DNA from 4 places in the Vibrio sp. PSi01 genome. Region 4 is predicted to be linked to each of the others. Evidence: predicted binding sites of a transcription regulator. Region 4 holds the regulator's gene; each other region holds the start of a gene.
The links. The regulator CRP, encoded in region 4, controls carbon source genes, mostly activating them, when cyclic AMP is high. The targets are predictions, from matches to a motif close to TGTGANNNNNNTCACA.

Region 1 (5,974 bases), on a different contig from region 4:
TCTATTACCCAGTGGCCCATTTCTAGCGCTGGCAATGGCGGCAGGTGCAGGTTTAAGAGCAGCAGGTGATGCAAAGCGTTCAATGTGGGCAACGTTATCAGGCGGTATCGTTAATGCGATATTGGATCCACTCTTTATCTTTGGTTTTGGTTGGAACATTGAAGGGGCGGCTATCGCTTCTGTTTTTGCTCGCTTTTCGGTGTTGTTTTTCTCGCTTTATCCTTTAATACGTAGCCATCAACTTGTTGCTCCTCCTTCTTTGTTGCAATGGCGTATTAACCTTCGTCCTATTCTTGCTATTGCCATTCCCGCTATTATCACCAATACGGCAACGCCGATTGGCAATGCGATAGTGACCACAGGTATCGCCCAATATGGCGAGGATTTCGTTGCTGGCTTTGCTGTTATTGGTCGGTTGACGCCGGTGTGTTTCGCTGTGATCTTCGCGTTATCTGGTGCTGTGGGGCCAATCATTGGTCAGAACTTTGGCGCTGAGCGTATGGATAGAGTTAAAGAAACCTTGAACAATTCTCTGCTGGTTACCACGGCTTACACCATCGCAGTCTGTATTTTGCTGTATTTCTTACAAGATCTCGTGATTCAAGGCTTTAGCCTCCAAGGTGATGCTGCCATAATTGTTGCGGCTTTTTGTACTTATGTTGCTTTGACTTTTACTTTTAACGGTGCGTTATTTGTCGCAAATACGTCTTTTAATAACCTCGGGAAACCTTTGTATTCTACGGCTCTCAACCTGGGTAAAGCGACTTTGGGCACTTTGCCGTTCGTATACTTGGGTTCGCAGTGGTATGGCGCGTTGGGTGTGTTGTATGGACAAGCTTTAGGTAATGTCTTGTTTGGACTGTTGGGGATTTTGGTGCTTCGTTATCATATCGCTGAGTTGATGCAAGGCTCTGAAGTTGATCATGGCGAAGAAGACGTATCTATCGTGAGTTTGAATACGCAGCCTTTTTGTTCTCATGATGCCGTTCTGATTGATGATGTGTCTGCGAATAGAGAAGAGTGCGTAGAACTTAAGCAACGCTGATAATCCTGTCGTATTCGAATAAGGTTTTTCGAAAAAATTGAATTGCCTGATAACTTCTTCTTGACCTTGGAGTTAGCTCCAAGGTTTATAATTCTAAAGAACTTAAGGTTTTGTTACCGTCATTGGTTAGCTAAAACCTCAAGGCTTTTGAGTATTAAGGAGATAGATTATGTGCGCAAAACATGCAGCGTGCCGCTCAACAAAAGTGGACGTTCAATCGCAAGCGACTGGGGCGACCTGTTCTAGTCCGAAAATTACCAGCATTACAGCCGCAAGCTCTTCATCAACATGCTGTAGTTCTGCGACGGCTTCTGCCCTAGCAGATGGTTGTTGTGGTTCAGACAGTGGAGAAGAAGACCGGCTGCCCTTAACTGAACCTCTTAACGCCCAATTTTCAAAAAGTTGGCTAGTCTCGGGAATGGACTGTCCAGCTTGTGCTCGAAAAATAGAAAAAGCGGTCAGTAACATCAAAGGTGTTATTGAAGCTAAAGTGCTATTCGCTACCGAAAAACTGGTGGTTAAATTCGACGATGAAAGTCTTGCTGATACCATTGAACAGGTCTCTATCAAAACGGGTTTCCCTCTTACGGAAGTCGGTTCTAAGAAAGAAAAACAACAACCTGAGACTTTTTGGCAAGCCCATATCCAACCTAATTTACAGATTATAGCGATTGCGGCTGCAATGTTGTTCGCTGCACTTCTGAAAAGTACTTCTCCTCAACTAAGTGAAGGTTTGTTTACCGTAACTTGCTTACTCGGGTTATATCCGGTTGCTAAGAAAGCGGTTCAGTTGGCACGTTCAGGTACACCTTTCGCAATAGAAACTCTAATGAGTGTTGCCGCGCTGGGTGCCTTGTATCTGGGCGAAACCGCGGAAGCGGCGATGGTTTTACTGTTGTTTTTGATTGGTGAGCGCTTAGAAGCGTTTGCTTCATCAAGAGCAAGAAGTGGCGTTCAAGCGCTAATGGCATTGGTACCAGAAAACGCGACTAAGATTATCAACGGCGAGCGTGTTGAAGTTGCAGTCAGTGAACTGGTTCCCGGTGATGTGATTGAAGTGGCGGCGGGCTCTCGTTTACCTGCTGATGGCAAACTGATTACCGACGCAGCAAGCTTTGATGAAAGTGCGTTAACCGGTGAGTCTGTTCCTGTTGAACATATCGAAGGTAACAGCATCATGGCGGGCGCCGTGGTTGTCGATAAAGTTGTGCGCATTACGATAACGTCTAAACAGGGCGAAAATGCGATTGACCGAATCCTCCATCTTATTGAAGAGGCGGAATCCCGTAAAGCACCTCTAGAACGCTTCCTCGATAAATTCAGCCGTTGGTACACACCGTTAATGATGTTGGTTGCATTGTTAGTGATTATTACGCCACCGTTGTTGTTTTCCCAACCTTGGGAAACATGGGTATATCGTGGTTTGGCCTTACTATTGATTGCGTGTCCTTGTGCTTTGGTTATCTCAACGCCAGCAGCGATTACCTCTGGTTTAGCAGCAGCAGCGAAGCGTGGTGCTTTAATCAAAGGTGGCGCTGCGCTAGAACAGCTTGGAAAAATCCAAACCATTGCATTCGACAAGACGGGTACTTTGACGGAAGGTAAGCCTCAGGTTACGGATATTCAGGCTCTATCAGGTTGGCAGCAAGATGCAATGCTACGTGTAGTTGGTGCTATTGAAGTTGGCTCTACGCATCCATTGGCGCAATCGCTAGTGGCGAAAGTAAAAGAACTGAATGTTGAGATCCCAGAATCGCATAATAAGAAAGCATTGATCGGCAGTGGCGTCGAAGGTGATGTCGATGGAATTAAGTATCAGGTTTTATCGCCTTCTAAGGTGACGTTTGATCTTGGTGCTGATGTTGTTTCTCAGATTGAAACATTAGAGGGCGAGGGTAAGACGGTTGTGGTTGCTCTAGAGCTTAAGCATCAAGCAGAATCAACAGGTCAAGTGGCGACAGTGATTGGATTGATAGCGTGGCAAGATACCTTACGTAGTGATGCTAAGCTGGCGATCGAACGACTTAACGACTTGGGTATTCAATCTATCATGCTTACTGGTGATAACCCGCGCAGTGCAGCAGCGATCAGCAGCAAGATTGGTATGCAATATAAGGCAAGTCTACTTCCAAGCGATAAAGTGACTTACGTTGAAGAGTTATCTCAACAGTCGCATGTCGCAATGGTTGGAGATGGTATCAATGATGCACCAGCGATGAAAACCGCTAACGTAGGTATTGCAATGGGTGGTGGTACGGATGTGGCGTTGGAAACGGCTGACTCTGCACTGACTCACAATCGCTTAACGGAACTCCCTGCGATGATTGAACTGTCGCAAGCGACCATGAATAATATCCGTCAAAACGTAGCACTTGCACTCGGTTTGAAAGGTGTTTTCTTGGTGACGAGTTTACTCGGTATTACCGGTTTGTGGGTTGCGGTGTTAGCCGATAGTGGTGCGACGGCACTGGTGACATTGAATGCTTTGCGTCTTCTTCGATTCAAATCTAAAGCAGATTAGGTTCAGCTCCCAGACATAGCTCGCTCTACAAATAACAAGCAGCTACTATAAAAAGCGTCTTTAGCGGTAATACGTTAAAGGCGCTTTTTGTCTCATTAGTATGCAACATAGGCGTATGGATTGCTTATTTTTGTGATGCCAATCGGTTTTTCGTGAAACTTGAAATCTTGTTGCGATCATTGGTGTGACCTATGTCACTTCATTTTGTTATAGGCTTGGTTAGAGTGTGTGTGTACCCCACGAATTTACTATGAGCTTAAATAAGGGTTAACAAAGCCCAATAAGCCAAAAGGAGCGAACTATGTCTCAAGCTGTTTTCCATTTAGGTGTTACTGAAGCAGATCTTAACGGTGCTACTCTTGCGATCATTCCTGGTGATCCTGCTCGTGTGCAAAAAATTGCCGAAGAGATGGAGAATCCTGTATTTCTTGCTAGTCACCGTGAATACACGCTTTACCGCGCAGAGCTAGACGGCAAGCCAGTTGTTGTATGTTCAACAGGTATCGGTGGTCCATCTACTTCTATCGCAGTTGAAGAGCTTGCTCAACTTGGTGTTCGCACTTTCCTTCGTGTTGGTACTACTGGTGCTATCCAGCCACATGTAAACGTGGGTGACATGATCGTTTCTACAGGTTCTGTTCGTTTAGACGGTGCTAGCCTGCACTTTGCGCCAATGGAGTTCCCAGCAGTTGCTGACTTCGAAGTTGCAACAGCAATGAAAGCGGCAGTTGATGAATCAGGTGCAACAGTTCACATGGGCGTAACGGCTTCAAGTGATACGTTCTACCCAGGTCAAGAGCGTTACGACACGTTCTCTGGTCGCGTTGTTAAGCGTTTCCAAGGCTCTATGCAAGAATGGCAAGACATGGGCGTTCTAAACTTCGAAATGGAATCTGCAACGCTTCTAACTATGTGTGCAAGTTCTGGTCTTAAAGCGGGTTGTGTTGCTGGTGTAATCATCAACCGTACTCAAAAAGAGACGCCTGATCACGAAACACTAAAAGTAACAGAAGCTCGTTCAATCAAAGTGGTTGTAGAAGCTGCTCGTAAAATGCTTTAAGTTGTAAAAATACTTTTAGTCTTAAAGTGCTTTAAGTCTGTTTCCAAGATTTAAAAATGGCCGCATCGAATGATGCGGCCATTTTTTATGAGGCAAAGAAATTAAAGGCATAGATAGTTGAAAGATGAAAATAGAGCAAAACAGACGAATAGCTGGAGACAAAAAGGCGAGTGACTCAATAGTCATTCGCCTTTTTAGATTTACTTAAGAGCGTTCAGCTCTCAAGAGTCTATTTATTTTTAGCACTCTAAATCTTCATCACCACCGGCGGCGGTAAACCATGCCGCTAGGTGTGTTTTAAGATCTTTTAATTCGTCAGGGCCAATCAATGCAAGGCCAAGATCTTCTGCTCGTGTGATGTCGTTATGACGAAGAGGTCGGAAACTCACTAACATTGCACGTGCTTGTAGGCCACCCAGAAGGTCTCTAAGCGATTCCAGTTTGTACAAGGTATCATCGCCATCATCACGCATACCTTTGGTCTTACACTCGATGATGTGCAGCTTATTGTTCACTACAGAAGCAACATCAAGCTCGTTACGCACCTCGCGTTCACCTAATTGGCGGTATACCTGAACATTTAAAGAGCGATCTTGAATGGTTGGCATGTCATCTTGGATTTGCTTAACGGTACTGTGAACCAAAGTCTCTAGCCATTCGCCATTAGAGAAGCGTCGTGCATCTTCATTGGCGAACGTCAAAATACCATTATCATAAGTGGCAATTTTAGCTTCCACCAAATCACTTAACAGCATGTTTAGCTCGCGATAACCTTGTTGCTTCTCAGACAACCCCACATCAAGCCTCTGTTCTTTACGGCAAGTCGTTGCAAGGTAGTTCAATGTAGCGAGGCCAGGGCCGAGTTCTAGTGCATTACTTGCCCAGCGTTCGCCCAGTTCATAAAGCTTCTGATCAAGTTGAGGAGACAGCTGTACATCGCTGAATTCACCACGAGCACCGAACACCGTTAGGTAGTCGTCGATGGTAATACGGTCTTGTACTTGTGCGTCTTCTTTGCCATTCGGATAAAGCCAGCACAGCTTGTCACTGTTTGGTTCAACAACAAAGATTGGCCAGTGGTAAGTACGAAATACTTCGTAGACAGAAAGTAGGCGGTGACGAAGACCACAACTTGCGTTGAGTTTCACTTCTTCTCCACGAGCTTTGAGGTCTTCAGCAAGGTTTTGGATAGACTCTTTAATTGCGGATGTATTTACGAGGGTAGGAATTTCGAAAAACTCACTGGTAATGTCGCGTTTTTGTAAAACGCTTTCTAAACGTTTGTACATACTGACTTGATTCTTATCTCCGATAAACACGATGTGAGTACTGATCGTTCGGTTATCAA
Region 2 (5,974 bases), on a different contig from region 4:
CCAAAGGATTATCGACTTTCACGATCAAAGAACGTTGACGTGTGTCTTGCTGTAAATGCTGCTCAACTCGCTCGACATAACCTTGCCATTGGAACTGGCCATCAGAACTTGACAGAGTCACTGGCCATGGTTGCTGTTTCAGTTGCGAATTATCGCTGTTTGGTAAGCTCAACCATTGGCTTTCAGAAAGCGGCACTGATACCTCAACCTCATCAATGCTATAGAGCGTAGCGATCTGAGTACCCGTTTGTGCATAGCTTCCGGGTTGAACATCACGGCTCACGACCAACGAATCAAAAGGGGCAACCAAAGTTGTTTTTTCGAGGTCTTGTTCAGCCTTAGCTAGCTCGAGTTTGGCGTTCTCTAGAGCTGCGGTGACTTGTGCTAATTGCGGTTCACGCAATACCAAAGGTGAATCAGGCTCGCCAGATAAACCAGAACGTTTCCATTCAGATTTGGCTTGTTCACCTTCCCTTTGTTCTTCTAATAAATCCAGTTGAGCTTGAGCAACATTCGCTTTTGCTTCTGTCACAGCTTGCTGATAGCTAGTCGAATCAATATTGGCGATCACCTCACCTTTGCCGATTACTTGTCCAGTTTCAAACTGTGAACTGATCGCCTCGACTCGACCACTCACCTCTGTTGAGAACATCAGTTCATAACGTGACTTCGCTTCTCCATAGCCCACAACTTCCGCTAAATAATCGCCTAAAGTTGCAGCAACAACCGACACCTGTTGCTGTTGTGAAACAGGTAAAGTCTTTACTGCAATAGACTTACTTCCAATAGACTTAGTGGTAACAGACTCAGTTTGAGGATCTGAAACTGTCAGTTCATTCGTATTCTGAGGCGAAGGTTGCACTTGAGAACCATTGTAAGCAAGGGCTGCAAAGATGCTTGAACCAGCAACTAGAGTAATTGCAATAGTGATGGTATTTAGTTTCATGAGGATACTCCCAAGCCCAGAGCTAGGCCTAAATCAATTCGGTTTACGAGACGGTTATAAATGGTTTGTGCTAGCTGTGCTTCAAGGTCGTAGGTTTGTTGCTGAACAGAAAGTAGATCAAAAATATCGACCAAACCTTGACGGTATTTCTCTTCATAACTGGCAAAGCTACGTTGTGCGCTTACTAATGCGTTTGCTAGGTGCTGCTGTTGAAGTGTCAGTGAAGATTCTTGCCCCATTGCGTTTTCCACTTCATTCACCGCATTTAACAGTGTTTCTTGGTAAGCCCAGTAGCTTGTTTCTGTAGTCAGGTCTGCAATCTCAGCTTGGGCTTTGAGCTTTCCACCTTGAAACAATGGTGCGGATACTTGGCCAAGCGCACTCCACAAAGGCCCGGTAAGCAACGCTTCACTCGGTGACTCCGCCATATCGGTTAGGCTTGCAGATAAGCTAATAGACGGCAGCATTGCTTTATATGCGGCATCAGCACGCAGAGTTTCCGCTTCGATATTAAAGAAAGCCGCTTGCAGATCGGGACGACCTGCCAGATCTTGCGTCGGAATGTTATCTAATGGATTAATTATGGTTGGAAATGAACCGAGATCAGTGAGAGACGCTTCATCAGACTCCCCACTCCACAGCCCCGTTAACAAAACCAACCCACGTCGACTTTGTGCAAGTTGCTCTTGGTAATCGGCCAAGGTTGCCTGAGTCGATGCGCTGCTCGTTTTCGCGTTATCTAAATCTTCAAGGCTACCCAGCCCTGCGCGGTAACGTTCTAAAACTAGCTCTTCGTTGTTTTCTAGAATCACCAAGCGCTGCGTTTCAATATCGACCAGCTGTTGCTTCAAACTGATATCAAGCCAACCTCTCATCACACTCGCGACCAAAAGATCTTGAGCGCCCTGAAGGTTAGCCTGAGACGTCGCAATGTCTTTTAAAGCTGCATTGTTTGTGTCTGCTAATTTCTGCCATAGGTCCAACTCCCAACCAACGGTGACATCCGTGGTATAAGTTTCAGTGGTGCTTGAACCGTTAGTGCCCTCGTCAGCTTGACCAGAAAAGCTCGCATCGACGGTTGGTAAGCGATCACCTGAAGTTACACCTTGCTGCGCATAGGCTATTTTGAGTGCTGTGATGTTTTGTTGGAGGCTTGGGCTGTTCTTCAGAGCGCGTTCGATATAGAGATCGAGCTCCGGTGCGTTCACTAAATCGGTGAGTTGTAGGTTCTTAGCGTCTAGATCTTGTTGAGTAGACGCTTGATCACTAGAAGCCAGTTGAATCAGCTCTGCGAGTAAGCTTTGTTGTGTCTGATTAGTGCTTTGCTCAGCTAGCGAAACATAGTCAGTCTGACTGGTTGTCGTGCAACCGATCAAACCAATTAGAGCAAGTGAAATAAGGGAATGTTTTAAAGGAAGATTCAATTTCATCTTCTTGTCTCCTGTAAGAATGGAGACAAGATAATGAGTTGGGGGTTAAGAGAGGGTTAAGGCGAGTGTTAACCCCAAAAGAACGTGCAAAGAGTCGTCTGTTTGAACTTATGGTTTAAGCTTCCGGCTTGCTTGAAAAGAACCCACCGATCTTATAACCGATCGCATAGCAAACCACGGCAACTGTGACAAATACCAATGCCGAGAAAAAGTACGCTACCGATGCCGCTACGCCAGTGCCCCATACAACGCTAAACACTAAACCGAGATAAGCCTCTTGCGGCCACTGAGAAATAGGAAACTGATTACCACCGGCAATAAGATAAACCATCGCAAACAAGCCGATAAAGGCGGTGATAAGACCAATGAGAACGCGCATGTTCATGGGGAGACCTTTGATTTATTGGACTTGGTTGCCATTATTCTTCGTCGAAAACGGATGTGCTTAATCGAAACAGAATGATATTAATCGCAACCTAATGATATTCAAGTATATAGGATAAGAGAGACTTGCTCTATTACTCTTCCGAGTGAACCTTGTACACTGCAGAGCTATGAAAGTGTTAGTTTGAATCTGAATCAACTTAACGAGCAGGCACAAAAAAGCGGACACCCTTCTCACGTTGAATCCGCAAGAAAGATATTCGCTTCAACTGAATCTCGCTTAAAGCAGGATGAAGATACCCGCTAAACACGCACTCATTAGGTTTGCAAGCGTACCAGCAGCTACTGCTTTCAAGCCTAAGTTTGCCACTTCAGCACGACGCTCTGGTGCCATTACACCGATTGAACCCAGCTGAATTGCGATAGAGCCAATGTTAGCAAAGCCACATAAAGCAAACGTCACGATGACTTGGCTGTGTTCAGATAACAGCGCTTTGTTCTCAACGAAATCGATGAAAGCAACAAACTCGTTCATTACAATCTTCTGACCGATGTATGAACCCGCCATCAAAACTTCATCACTCGGGATACCAATGAGCCATGCTAAAGGCGAGAACAGGTAACCGAAGATAGCTTGCAGCGTAATACCCGCAAAACCAAACGTTTCACCCAAGCTTTCTAATCCTGTGTTTACCATCGCAATCACACTCACGAAGGCTATCAACATAGTACCGACAGCGACTGCCACTTTCATACCGTTCATTGCACCACTTGCCAGTGCATCGATCACATTGCTTTGGTCTGCTTTATCTAGCTCAATGTGCTCGTAATCACTTGGCGTACTGCGCTCAGGAACAATGATCTTCGCCATTAAAAGGCTACCAGGAGCCGCCATGAAGCTTGCTGCGATAAGGTATTTAAGCTCAACACCTAATCCGGCATAACCACCTAGCACGCTACCCGCAACCGATGCCATACCACCAGCCATGACGGCAAACAGTTCAGAACGAGTCATAGATTTTAAAAACGGTCGAATAAGAAGAGGAGACTCCCCCTGAGAAAGGAAGATGTTGCCCGTAGCGACCAAAGATTCTGCTTTACTGGTACCAAGCAGTTTCTGCACGGCACCACCAAGAATTTGAATCACTTTTTGCATTACGCCTAAGTAGTAAAGCGCGGAGATCAAAGCACTGAAGAAGATGATAATTGGGAGTACGCGAACTGCGAAAATAAAACCATCAGTGGCTAGATCACCGAAAAGAAAAGCGATACCAGCGTCCGCAAAACCAAGCAGGCTAGAAACACCGTTGCTCATGCTCGTTAGTGCCAATTGTCCCCATGGAAAATACAATACTAGGGCTGCGAAACCGATTTGAAGTAATAGTGCACGAGAGACCGTTTTCCAGTTAATCGCAGAACGACTTTCAGATAACAAGCACGCACAAGCAATCAGTGCAATCACACCGACAAGACCAAATAGAATATTCATAATGTGTCCTAGTAGCCCTTAAAGAGTGAACATGAGCCAAATAAATGACATCAAAGGAATAGGACAAAGAACCGCAAGCAAAACGCTACGCGATGAAGGAGCTAACAAAGTTAGCGAATGTAACAACGAGTTGTTCATGTAAAGATCACCTTATACAAGCAGTGGAACGTAGCTGGTCCGGTCCGTGGGGTCATTCACATATCCATGTGACGGCTTGTATTGGCTAAGCACCGGCTTAAAACCGGAAGAGAAGTATAGACAGTTAAATGAGACTTTCATCACATATTTTGACGCAAACGATCGCGCGGTTAAGGATTGCGCAAAACGGAGTGTTTATCGGTGAGATCGACCGGAGCAGTCAGATATAAGTTAACTAGATCTATTGTTAAAATAAAAAGCCACAGGACGTGGCTTTTCTAGAATATAAAAGAAAATACCAGTAACTAGTTTAGCAAAGCACTTTTTACTTCAACATCTTGAAAGATTTCTTCAAAACGCTGTTTATAGATAAGCTGCATCTCATTGATAATCGCGCCGCCATCCGGAACATCATTCTCACCTTGGAAGTTTTTACTCAGTAACTTCTTACCGGCTTCATCATAAATAATCACATTAACGTTGTACCAAGAGTTATCTGTGAACGCGTGGAAATCATACTTCCATTCATTCAAGACGAACATCATAGATTTATTGTCGAACGCTTTCATCTGCTCAACGACTTTTGTGATGTCTTCGTTTGGTGTCGTCTCGACTGAGTCCACCGTCACTTGCTGCTTCTTTAAGCCTGCAACGAGCCTATCAGTCAAAAACTGAGACATTGGTTGCTGAGTCGCCGTATTATATGAATAAGGTATCCCAAATGAACTGCGAATAATGCCCTCAAACTTTGGTTCTTTATCTTGGTCTAGAACGTATGGACGTTTATCAATGACAGCAATAGTCAGCGCTTTTTCTTGTGGGACCACACTCAATTGCGGAGCACTTTGTTCCGCAGTTAATACAGTTGCACAGCCAGAAAGCCCAAGCGATACTGCAACGAGCAGTAAACTGACGAGTTTTTTCATTATATTTACCTATCTTATTGTTTTGAATAGGATGTTCTAACAAAAACAGACGCAATCAGTAAACATTCATTAAATCAATAATTTACAAAACTACTATCAATGCAGATTTCATCACATATTTACCTGTATTTATTGACCAATTACCTAATAAAAAGCTACCTAACAGTCACTTGTAAACAAGCTTTATGAAATGAGCGCGAGATGTTTATGCCTTGTAGTGAGCAGAGTAATTGTGCAGTTAATTCTGTGTAATTATTACCCCTTTTCTGTGTTGTGCCTCATTTACCGCCACTTCAAGATTCATCTTAAGTTTAGATGCGTATATACTTTGTATTAACTCACCCATTCATTATCTATAAAAATTAGAGCTGATTAGATATAACAGCCATCAAAACGAAGAGAGGACACACGTGAAGAAAATGGAAGCTCCGCACGACATGAACAATGGAGCTAGATTCAAAACAAATAGACACGGCTATGTGACAGTAGTTGAATATTACAATACACATACTGTTATTGTTGCGTTTGAAAATACTGGAAATATTCGCGCTATTAGTGCGGCGAAATTACGTACAGGTCAACTTACCGATCGTTCAGTAGCTCCTGAGTCAATTATGATTGGTGAACAAGTTGAATCTGTAAAACACGGTATTCTTACTAT
Region 3 (5,974 bases), on a different contig from region 4:
CAAGACGCTGTTTGTTTTCTTTCTTAACAGCCATGAATTCTTTTTGGAATTTCGCGTCTGTTGCAAACTTAGCGATGCCTTCTAGCTGCTCAAGTTTTGCAGGCCACTCAGTACCGATCTTACCTGTGATTAACGTAGATAGACCTGGGTTACAGAACTTCAACCAACGACGTGGCGTGATGCCGTTCGTTACGTTAGTCAATTTGCCAGGGAAGATTTCGTTGAACTCAGGGAACAAGTCTTTCTTAACCAGTTGTGAGTGAAGTGCAGCTACACCGTTTACTTTGTAAGAACCAATCACACATAGGTTTGCCATGCGAACCATACGGTGGAAACCTTCTTGAATGATAGAAAGCTTCGCTTGTTTCTCACCATCACCAGGCCACATCTTGCGAACTTCTTGCATGAAGCGGTGGTTAATTTCAAAAATAATTTCCATGTGACGTGGAAGAAGACGATTGATCAAAGATTCAGACCAAGTCTCTAGTGCTTCTGGAAGCAGTGTGTGGTTCGTGTACGCGAACGTGTGAGCACTGATTTCCCAAGCTTGGTCCCAAGTTAAACCTTTCTCATCGATCAGGATGCGCATCAATTCAGGGATAGCGATAGTTGGGTGCGTATCGTTCAGTTGAATCGTTTCTTGTTTAGGAAGGTCTTCTAGAGAGAAACCTGCTGCTTCGTGACGACGTAGAATATCGCGAACAGACGCTGCTGAGTGGAAGTACTGCTGCATTAGACGCAGAGTCTTACCTTTCTCGTGGTTGTCATTCGGGTAAAGTACTTTAGTGATGTTACCTGCATCGATTAGCGAGTGTTGCGCTTCGAAGTAGTCACCGTTGTTAAAGCTTGCTAGTGAGAATGGTGCAATTGCCTGACATTCCCAAAGACGCAGCGGGTAAACCGTGTTTGACTCGTAACCTACGATAGGTAGATCCCAAGGCATTGCTTTTACTTCCATACCCGGAACCCAAGTACGAACTTCTTTACCGTCGATGTATTCAACTTCTACATGACCGTAAAAACCAATGTGTTGTGCTAGTTCTGGACGAGCCACTTCCCATGGGTAACCTTCAACACCACGCCATGCGTCAGGTGCTTCTTGTTGACGACCGTCTTGGAAAGACTGTTTGAATAGACCATATTCGTAGTGAAGACCGTAGCCTACTGTTGGGTATTCTTGAGCGGCACAAGAATCCATGAAACAAGCAGCTAGACGACCAAGGCCACCATTACCTAGTGATGGATCGCGTTCTTCTTCTAGAAGATCCGTTAGGTTTTGACCTAGCTCTTCCATTGCATGAGTGATCTGTTCGTACAGACCCATGCTGATCAGGTTATTACCGGTTAAACGACCAATCAAAAACTCTAGTGAAAGGTAGTTAACGCTCTTCGCGTTCTTAATTTTTTCGTCATTTTCAGTTTCTAACAGATCAAATGTTGTGAGTTCTGCTAGCGCACGCCCCATTGCTAGGTACCATGCGCGGCTATCTGCGTTTTCAATCGTTGTTGCGTAGGTTGCAGATAAATGCTTCTTAACGCTTTCTTGGAACGACACTTTATCGAAAGTTTTTTGCTGAGTTGGTTTCATTTCAGAAATCTCGCTTTTAATAGTTCTAATTCATCTGTGACATATCGTGCATGGTCACCATTAACTAAACATCCTCCCGCCCGTACGACTAACTAGGAGTAGATGAGAGGGCGTAGGGGGCGTACCGACATGGGGTTAGTGATCTGACTCTCATGTTCTGACTTAGAACAAAAACTTGGAGTGACTGAGATCACAAGGTCCCGTTCGATAACTTAACTTCAATTGATGTGACTTTTATTTAACCCATTTGAAGTTATTGCCAAATCTGATATTTAGATCACGAAAAAATTTCTCTCGTCTCATCTTTTACATAAAATCTTGTACAGGGGAGGACAAGGTCACATTAAAAAAACGCCCCACTAAGTGAGATATGTCACAAATAAAGGGCGTAGAACATCAAAAACCTGCAGGAGTGCAAGGTTTCTGAGGAGGATCATAGTCGGTATCGTTTGGCATCACGTACTATGACTGAAGACTTAAGTAATCAGGCGAATGTCATTGGACATGTACTCAACGATAGATTGAGATAATCCATAGCATAAGCCACGGAATAGGTGAAAAACTTAAACATGTGGATCCCTTCGAAACTGACTCGTCCCGGCCGCCTACATAACGCAATCTTGCGACCGAGAGTTCTCGATCTGCTACAACATGCAGATTGCTATAAGCTAGTATTGTTTCGCTCTCCAGCGGGATACGGCAAAACCACCATGGCTGCGCAGTGGCTGGTAGATAAACCCAATGTAGGTTGGTACAGCATCGATGATAGTGACAACGATGCATTCCGGTTCATCAACTACCTCCTACAATCACTCAATAAAGCGACTCAAAATGCCTGTCCTAACGCCCAAAAATTGGCAGAAAAACGACAGTTTTCATCACTGCATTCTTTATTAAGTGAAGTGTTTGCTGAGATGTCTGAATTCCATCACGAATGTTTCCTGGTGCTGGATGACTATCACTTGGTTAATAATGATGACATTCATGAAGCGATGCGCTTTTTCCTCAAACACATGCCCGACAATTTAACGCTTGTGGTAACCAGTCGTGGTACACCACCACTTGGCACAGCAAACCTGCGCGTTCGTGACTTAATGATCGAATTAGGTAATGACTCGCTGGCGTTTGATACCGAAGAAACCACACGCTTTTTCAATCAACGTGTTGCCGATGGCATTGATGACACAACGGCAGACAGTATTTGTAGCTATGTAGAAGGTTGGCCTTCTGCACTGCAACTTATCGCGCTTCAAGCACAACACCAAAAACGCACACTTGCCCAGTCAGCCGAGTCGTTCTCTCACTTTAACCATGCCCACCTTTGGGACTATTTGGTTGAAGAAGTGTTCGATCTATTAGACAAAGAAACTCGACACTTCTTAATGCAATGTTCTGTGCTTGATCACTTCAATGACGAATTAGTCTGCGCACTGACACAACGTGAAGACGCACTCGGAATGATTGAATCACTCAACCGTTTTGGCTTATTCATCTACCCGCTTGAGGGCGAAAAAAACTGGTACCGCTTCCATAATCTGTTTGGTGAATTTCTAGCACACGAACGTCAGGCGCGAATTCCTCAGCAAGAAGCTGAATTGCATCGAAGTGCCGCTAAAGCGTGGATCAAACAGAAAACGCCTCACCAAGCACTACGACATGCACAACGTGCTGAAGACCCGGACCTGATCATTCAAATTCTTACAGAGCACGGCTGGCCGATGTTCAACCAAGGTGAGTTGTCTTCGTTAGAAATGGCGATCAAGCAACTGACCACCGATCAGCTTTACAGCGAGCCTAAGCTATCAATGCTGCGCGCGTGGCTTGCACAAAGCCAGCACCGCTATGATCAAGTGGGTACTTTGTTGGAAGAGGCTGAAACTCAATATCAAGATCGAAACATCGAGCTCGATACTCAACAACAAGGCCAATACAATGCCTTGCGCGCCCAAGTCGCCATCAACAGTAATGAACCTGAAAAAGCATTAGAACTTGCTGAACTTTCGTTGAGTCAGTTAAACACAACAGTTTATCGTAGCCGCATTGTAGCAACCTCGGTTGTTGGTGAAGTGAATCACGTAATGGGCAACCTCAGTCGTGCGTTACCAATGATGCAACAAACAGAGAAACTCGCGCGCCAATATCAGGTTTACCATCAAGCCTTGTGGGCCATTCTGCAACAGAGTGAAATTTTGATTGCTCAAGGCTACGTTCAAGCGGCGTTCGAACTGCAAGACAGTGCGTTCAAATTGATCGAAGAGCATCAATTACAATACGTACCTCTACATGAGTTTCTATTGCGTGTACGTGCCCAGATATTCTGGTGTTGGAACCGATTAGATGAAGCAGAAGAGTGTTGCTACAAAGGTTTAGATATTCTTGGTCACCATTCACCAAGTAAGCACCTGCACAGCTATTCAATGCTGGCTCGTATTTCACTGAGCCGTGGAGAGATTGATAAAGCATCAAAGTTTATCGACCAAATTCAACACCTATTACGCCAATCCACCTACCATGTAGACTGGACGGCGAACGCTTCTCTTTCTCTGATCCTATTTTGGCAAGTAAAAGGCGATAAAGAAGCCATTCGTGATTGGTTAAATGTGGCGGTTCGACCTGAATCAGCGAGTAACCACTTCTGTCAGCTTCAATGGAGAAACATTGTTCGCGCTCATATCATCCTTGAGCAATACGAAGACGCAGAAGAAGCATTGGCATTCTTGAAGAGTGAAGCTCAACGCTCTCACCTTGTGACGGATACCAACCGAAACTTAATCGTGGAAGCGGTACTGCGCACCCAAATTAACGACGAAGACAGTGCTCGCGTACTTCTTGAAGAAGCCTTACACATGACTAACCAAACCGGTATGGTTGGTAACTTCTTAGTAGACGGTGGCACAATTGGTCATATCTTAGATAAGTTGAGCAACAAGCCGGGCTTAGGTGATTTAGAACGTCATCGTGCGCAGCAGATTATGAAAGATATCTCGACGACTCAGCGTAGCCGATCGGTTCACTTCGATGAAGACTTTGTTGAGAATTTGGTTAATCACCCTAATATCCCGGAGCTTGTGCGTACTAGCCCACTCACTCAACGTGAATGGCAGGTGCTTGGCCTGATCTATTCTGGATTCAGTAATGAACAGATCGCTCAAGAGCTCGATGTAGCAGGGACCACCATCAAAACACACATTCGAAATCTTTATCAAAAGCTCAATATTGCCAACCGTAAAGAAGCAATCAGTACTGCCGAGAACTTGCTGCAGTTAATGGGGTATTAAAGCGGATTCGAGATTCGAGATTCGAGATAAAGCATAAGCTAGTCACCCATAGTGGCTGGCTTTTTTTTCTTTGCATGAAGGAAATAGCAGGAAAAAATCACAGATAACCAAACGACAGATAAAAAAATAGCCAACCGCAATAATCGCGATTGGCTCTATATATTTGTGAACAAATCAATAGGTTCACTAACAACGTCAGTTGGCTAGGTGACCCTCGGCTTAAGAAGGGTCAAGTACTACAATGCAGTTAGCGTGCCAACTTTAAAAAGACGTTTTATAAGCCCTGCATCGCATAAAAACTGCTAATTCATCATGCTAATTGCAAAGTGCACTTGCATAATGCAACTAAGATGCAATATTGATAAGAGATCAGTTTCATCATTAAGCACTAGTGATAAAACACTAAGTGGTTGTATTCTAAATATTAGGCACATGTTCACTTCAACTTATTGCCTTACAATTTAAAAGGGGATAAAGCCCTTTCATTGATGGCATATTCATACTTTTTTTACACTAAAGTTTGTATACTGCACAAAATCATCCTCAACTCTATGAAGCAATGAATTACTTAAGTACTTTTTTCAAAGGCATGGCAATGGGCGCAGCCGACGTTGTTCCTGGTGTGTCTGGCGGAACCATCGCATTCATCACAGGTATCTACGATACCTTGCTAGAAAGCATTCGAAGAATTAACCCTAGCGTGCTTGGCTTATGGAAACGTGAAGGCTTCAAGGCTGCGTTTAGCCATATCAATGGGTTTTTCCTAATTTCACTGTTCGCGGGCGTGTTCACCAGCATTGCAACATTCGCGAAACTCATCTCTTGGTTATTGGTTACACATCCAATCCCTTTATGGTCTTTCTTTTTTGGCCTTATCTTGGTATCTGTTTTCCATATTCTTAAACAAGTAGAGAAACGCGATGTAATTCGCTTCGTATTTTTACTGCTCGGTATTGCCTTCGCTTATAGTATTACCGTGCTTAAGCCACTGCAGATGGAACCTACTAGTATCAATGTTCTCATTGCGGGTGCGATTGCGATCTGTGCGATGATCCTACCAGGTATCTCAGGTAGCTTTATCCTGCTATTGATTGGGATGTATGGCCCA
Region 4 (5,974 bases):
TACGATACCGAAACCGGAGAAGTGGCGGGTACGACCGGCATAGAAGCCTCGATTGGCTGGGATGTACCGTTTTATTCTTACCACATCAGCAAAGTAGTCCACTCATCACAAAAGCTAGGCGTGAACAACGTCGTTAAGCTACTGACTTTCGGTAATAACTACACCGGGTGCAGTGAGATCTGTACGCTATTTTTGCGTCCAGATTTCCGTGGCGGCTTGAACGGTCGCTTGATGTCGAAGTGTCGGTTTTTGATCATGGCGGAACACCCAGAGCGTTTCTCAAAAACGATTTTTGCTGAGATGCGTGGTGTATCGGATGCCGAAGGCAACTCTCCTTTCTGGCAATGGCTGCAAGAGCACTTCTTCTCGATTGATTTCACGCTTGCTGATTACCTAACCGGTATTGGTAAGAAAGGCTTCATTGCTGACCTAATGCCGAAGCTACCTATCTATGTGAACCTGCTGAGCAAAGAAGCTCAGGCGGTGATCGGAGAGGTACATGATAATACGCGCCCTGCACTTAAGTTGCTGGAACGTGAAGGTTTCACTAACCGAGGCTACGTTGACATCTTTGATGCGGGGCCAACGGTTGAATGTGATTTAAGAAACATTGAATCGGTACGTTATGCGATTCGTGCTCAAGTAAAAATTGCAGAGCACTCCAGTTCTAAAGACTTCCTAATTGGTAATACCTCGTTCGAGAACTTCCGCGCAGTCGCTGCGAAAGGTGCGTATGACCAAGCAAGTGACACAGTGATTTTATCATCTGAAGTAGCAAGCGCTCTTGAAGTAAAAGAAGGCGAATTCGTTCGCATGTTAGCTCAGTAAGAGCAGCGATTATCTGTCGAAGATTTTAAGGATAGAAGTATGACTCAGTGGATAGCAGGACAATGGGTGGCAGGTCAAGGTGACGCCATGGCATCAGTAAGCCCATACAATAATGAAGTAGTATGGCAGGGTGATAGCGCAACTCCTGCACAGGTTGAATCTGCAGTAGCAGCGGCTCGTGAAGCCTTCTTAGTTTGGAAAAAACTGAGCTTTGCCGAGCGTGAAGCGATCGTGTTGAATTTTGCTGAGAAAGTTAAAGAGAACAGCGAAGAAATAGCACAAATTATTGCAAAAGAGACGGGGAAACCGATTTGGGAAACGCGTACTGAAGCGGGCGCGATGGCGGGCAAAATTGCTATCTCTATTCGTGCTTACCATGAACGTACTGGTGAAGCTTCACGTGAAGCTGCAGGCAACCAAATTGTACTGCGTCATCGTCCATTAGGCGTAATGGCAGTATTTGGTCCTTATAACTTCCCTGGTCATCTACCTAACGGTCATATTGTTCCAGCACTGCTATCGGGTAATACCGTGGTATTTAAGCCGTCAGAGCAGACACCTTGGACGGGTGAGTTTGCGATGAAACTATGGCAAGAAGCTGGCCTTCCTGCTGGCGTAATTAACCTAGTACAAGGTGCCAAAGAGACAGGTATCGCACTGGCTGATGCTAAAGGCCTTGATGGCGTGCTGTTCACAGGTAGTGCCAATACCGGTCATATCCTGCATCGTCAATTCGCGGGCCAACCGGGCAAGATGCTGGCACTAGAAATGGGCGGCAACAACCCTATGGTGATCAGCGACCAATACGGTGATGCAGACGCAACGGTATACACTATCATCCAATCAGCTTTCATCAGTGCGGGTCAACGTTGTACATGTGCACGTCGCTTGTATGTTCCAATAGGAGATAAGGGCGATCAACTACTGGATAAGCTCGTTGCTGCGACCTTGAAAATTCGTGTCGATCAGCCACTCGCTGAGCCAGCACCCTTCATGGGCCCACAGATCTCTGAAGCTGCGGCTAAGTTCATTCTGGACGCACAAGCGAATCTGCAATCGTTAGGCGGTGTAAGTCTAGTAGAAGCAAAAGCGGGTCAAGCGGCGTTTGTTTCTCCTGGTATTATCGACGCAACCAACATTGCTGAACTGCCGGATGAAGAGTACTTTGGTCCATTGCTACAAGTGGTCCGTTATCAATCGCTAGAGCAAGCGGTTGAGCTAGCTAACGACACACGCTTTGGTTTATCTGCTGGCTTAGTATCAACAGATGATTCTGAATGGGAATACTTTGTTGACCATATCCGTGCGGGCATTGTTAACCGTAACCGCCAGCTAACAGGCGCAAGTGGCGATGCTCCATTTGGTGGTCCAGGTGCTTCGGGCAACTTACGCCCAAGTGCTTACTACGCGGCTGACTACTGTGCTTACCCTATGGCTTCAATGGAAGGTGGCGAAACTCAACTTCCGGCAACGTTTAGCCCAGGTATTGAGCTTTAATTTAGGCTAATGAGTCTTAGGCTTATGCGTTAAGTTTGAAATAGGAAGCGGTGCTATCGCTTCCTTTTTCCATCACGCCCAACACCTAGATTGGGCGGTAGATAATAATAGAAAAGTATGTCACAGGCTGATGGCTGCTGACTCTGTGTCTCAGCCTCTCCCTTTCTAATCCAAATTACTAGCTTGCTAGAACCTCTGACAAGGAGTCACCATGACGCCCGATCTACTCTTTAAATCACTTTGGGACGATTACATTCACAGGCTTTGTCCATCGGCTGAGAAAGTACATCACTTGCTGAAAGAAGACGAAGCTCTGATTAATGATCACATTGCACTGCGTACTTTCAATGTTGCTCCGCTAGGTATTGAAACATTGGCTAAGCCTTTCCTTGAGCTAGGTTATAAAGCGTGTGGCGATTACTTGTTTGAGAGTAAGAAGCTAGTCGCGAAGCATTACGAGCACCCAGATCCAAATCAACCTAAAGTGTTCATTAGTGAGTTGAAGGTCGAAGAGTGTTCAAGTGACTTACAACAGATCGTTGCTAAATTGGTTGAGCAAGTCGACGTAAGCAAGCTTCAAGGCCATGAATTCTTGTTTGGTGGTCGTCTATGGGACTTGAGCTTCGCAGATTTCCAAGTGCTTGCAAAAGAAAGTGAATACGCGTCTTGGCTCGCAGCTCATGGTTACGGTGCCAACCACTTTACAGTGAGCGTTAATCAACTCGATGCTTTTGATGAAGTGCAGGCAGTGAATGATTATTTGAGCGAATCAGGCTTCACGATCAATGCATCTGGTGGCCAGGTTAAAGGCTCTCCAGAGGTCTTATTAGAGCAATCATCAACAATGGCAGATAAAGTCCCAGTTTCATTTGTTGAGGGCAATGAGATGATTCCTGGAGGCTTCTATGAGTTCGCTAAGCGTTATGCGATGGCTAATGGTGAGCTTTATACCGGTTTTGTGGCAGCATCGGCTGACAAGATCTTCGAAAGCACTAACGGTTAAAGAAAGATACGAGTACGGACTTTACCCTAAAGATGCAGATAGGCTTCGCTTCGAGAGTGTTTGCGCTTCGAAGCTGTAGGTGTTTCATTCGCATCTCGCATCTCGCATCTCGCATCTGCTCTCTAGATCTTTAGAAAACAAAAAAGCCACCAAATTTGCATTTGGTGGCTTTCAAATTTTAGGCTCAGTTAATCGAGATTAACGAGTGCCATATACCACGATAGTTTTACCGTGTGCAGAAATTAGGTTCTGCTCTTCTAGCATCTTCAAGATACGACCAACTGTCTCACGAGAACAACCAACGATCTGGCCAATCTCTTGGCGAGTGATCTTGATTTGCATGCCGTCAGGGTGAGTCATTGCATCTGGTTGTTTTGCTAGGTTTAGTAGCGTTTGTGCGATACGACCAGTTACGTCAAGGAACGCTAAGTCACCAACTTTTTGGCTAGTTACTTGTAGACGGTTTGCCATTTGCGCTGATAGACGCATTAGGATGTCTGGGTTCACTTGGATAAGTTGACGGAATTTCTTGAAAGAAATTTCAGCTACTTCACAAGGAGATTTTGCACGAACCCAAGCTGTACGCTCTTGGTCTTCTTCGAATAAGCCTAGCTCACCGATGAAGTCGCCTTGGTTTAGGTAAGAAAGAATCATTTCCTTACCTTCTTCGTCTTTGATAAGAACTGCCACAGAACCTTTAACAATGTAGTACAAGGTTTCTGCCTTTTCACCAGCATGAATCAAAGTACTTTTTGATGGGTACTTATGAATATGACAGTGTGAAAGGAACCACTCTAATGTTGGATCGGTTTGAGGTTTACCTAGAACCATAATATCTCACTTCCTCTGCAGGGTATGCTTGCCGCTTTCCGTATTTTAGCTAAGCCTGGATTGACTTGTAGGATAAGAGCACTCGTTGAGCGCTGCAAGCTATCTTGTGTTTCGTTTAAGAATAGTATCCTTTTTCAGGTACTATTTCTTGATTTTAATCGTGACCAAGCTACGATTTTTTACGCAAAATTGTGCACATGATCACGGTATGAAAAGTAATCAACCAGAATGGTGCTCTGTTAACCAATTTTTCCGGTTTCGATGAGTTGTTGTAGGATCGGCCTTACAATGAGCTCCATAGCAAAACTCATCTTCCCTCCTGGTACCACAAGCGTGTTGTGGCGAGACATAAATGAGCCATCAATCATAGCTAAAAGGTAAGGGAAATCGACGTTTTTGATGCCGCGCAAACGTATAACAACGAAGCTTTCGTCTAAACTTGGGATCCCTTTAGCGTTGAGAGGGTTTGATGTGTCTACCGTTGGAACACGCTGAAAGTTGATGTGAGTACGCGAAAACTGAGGAGTAATGTAGTTAAGGTAATCATCCATCGAGCGAACAATCGAGTCCATTACTGCTTCACGAGAATGACCACGATCGCGTGTGTCGCGAACGAATTTCTGGATCCATTCTAAGTTGACGATAGGTACCATGCCGATCAGCAAGTCGACGTGTTGAGAAACATTGATATCGCCATCAACCACACCGCCGTGCAGGCCTTCGTAAAACATCACATCTGAATTTTCTGGGATCTCTTGCCATGGCGTAAAGGTGCCTGGCATTTGATTGTAAGGAACGGCTTCATCGAACGTGTGCAGGTAGCTACGTACCTTGCCTGTACCTTCGTTACCGTATTTACGGAAGAACTCTTCTAGCGCACCAAAGTCGTTGGCTTGTGGACCAAAGTAGCTGATGTGCTTACCTTGCTCGCGCGCTTTACGGATCTCGACATCCATCTCTGGTCGAGTGAAGCGATGGAAACTATCCCCTTCAACCCAAGCGGCCTTCACGTCCATCATATTGAACATTTTACGGAAGGCTTCTGAGGTGGTGGTGGTGCCGGCTCCTGATGAACCCGTCACCGCAATAATTGGATGTTTAGCGGACATGACAACCCTTGTCTTTTGAGTAACTTACTTGTTAGCAATCGTTTACCACTATAACACGGCTCCTTTATGAGCGCAGCCTAGAAGCGTTTTGTGACTTGAATATCAACGGTTTCATGCAGCTCAGAAAATACGATACTGACTTCTCCTGAGGCTAATTGATGTTTCACTTGGTCAATCTTGTTTTGCAATGAAACCTCTACATCACCGTAGTCTGTACCTTCACGCAGCACGAACTCTTTGATGAGGTTTTCCAGTGTTTCTGGTGCAATGTCTTGCCATGGGATGATCATAAATACTTCTCTCTTTTATGTTCATGGATATGTTGATAACTATGTTTATTAATTAGTAATGTTTTTACTTCTATTTACTAAGGCTCGGTCATTATGCCGAATCTTGGATACTTTCATAGTAGGCTGGCAATGCTTCTTCTAGCCAAAACCTGGGCTTGAGCGTGCTACCGGTAATGAACCCCACATGGCCACCTTTCTGAAACAAGCGATAATCAATATTGTCTGGTAGTACGAATTTTGGAATAACATCATCAGTCATGAAAGGATCGTCTTTAGCATGAATGATCTGAGTCGGTAGCTTAATCTTATTCAGTTTTGGAAGCGCTGAACATTGAGCATAGTAGTCTTGAGCATTCTTAAATCCATGCAGAGGCGCAGTGATCCTTTCATCAAACTCATACAGTTTGTCTATTTTT

Region 1: a site for CRP is predicted at 3,750-3,765, ahead of udp (uridine phosphorylase). Genes of this name have one in related genera too.
Region 2: a site for CRP is predicted at 4,517-4,532, ahead of ACFI6G_RS12435 (NupC/NupG family nucleoside CNT transporter). Genes of this name have one in related genera too.
Region 3: a site for CRP is predicted at 1,951-1,966, ahead of malT (HTH-type transcriptional regulator MalT). Genes of this name have one in related genera too.

Annotation. Positions count from the first base shown of each region.
Region 1 covers NZ_JBHNYN010000001.1:34,927-40,900, forward strand. The annotation lists gene ACFI6G_RS00165 (MATE family efflux transporter) at 1-1,045, shown strand, start outside; gene ACFI6G_RS00170 (zinc/cadmium/mercury/lead-transporting ATPase) at 1,215-3,566, shown strand; gene udp (uridine phosphorylase) at 3,868-4,626, shown strand; gene ACFI6G_RS00180 (DUF1887 family protein) at 4,866-5,974, opposite strand, start outside.
Region 2 covers NZ_JBHNYN010000007.1:150,755-156,728, forward strand. The annotation lists gene ACFI6G_RS12420 (efflux RND transporter periplasmic adaptor subunit) at 1-946, opposite strand, end outside; gene ACFI6G_RS12425 (TolC family protein) at 943-2,376, opposite strand; gene ACFI6G_RS12430 (hypothetical protein) at 2,492-2,761, opposite strand; gene ACFI6G_RS12435 (NupC/NupG family nucleoside CNT transporter) at 3,041-4,249, opposite strand; gene ACFI6G_RS12440 (YajG family lipoprotein) at 4,693-5,313, opposite strand; gene ACFI6G_RS12445 (hypothetical protein) at 5,733-5,974, shown strand, end outside.
Region 3 covers NZ_JBHNYN010000002.1:384,770-390,743, reverse strand. The annotation lists gene ACFI6G_RS04865 (glycogen/starch/alpha-glucan phosphorylase) at 1-1,588, opposite strand, end outside; gene malT (HTH-type transcriptional regulator MalT) at 2,158-4,866, shown strand; gene ACFI6G_RS04855 (polyprenyl-phosphate transporter) at 5,426-5,974, shown strand, end outside.
Region 4 covers NZ_JBHNYN010000012.1:15,902-21,875, reverse strand. The annotation lists gene astA (arginine N-succinyltransferase) at 1-828, shown strand, start outside; gene astD (succinylglutamate-semialdehyde dehydrogenase) at 868-2,325, shown strand; gene ACFI6G_RS15585 (DUF1338 domain-containing protein) at 2,537-3,328, shown strand; gene crp (cAMP-activated global transcriptional regulator CRP) at 3,527-4,159, opposite strand; gene ACFI6G_RS15575 (phosphoribulokinase) at 4,399-5,268, opposite strand; gene ACFI6G_RS15570 (YheU family protein) at 5,346-5,558, opposite strand; gene ACFI6G_RS15565 (hydrolase) at 5,650-5,974, opposite strand, start outside.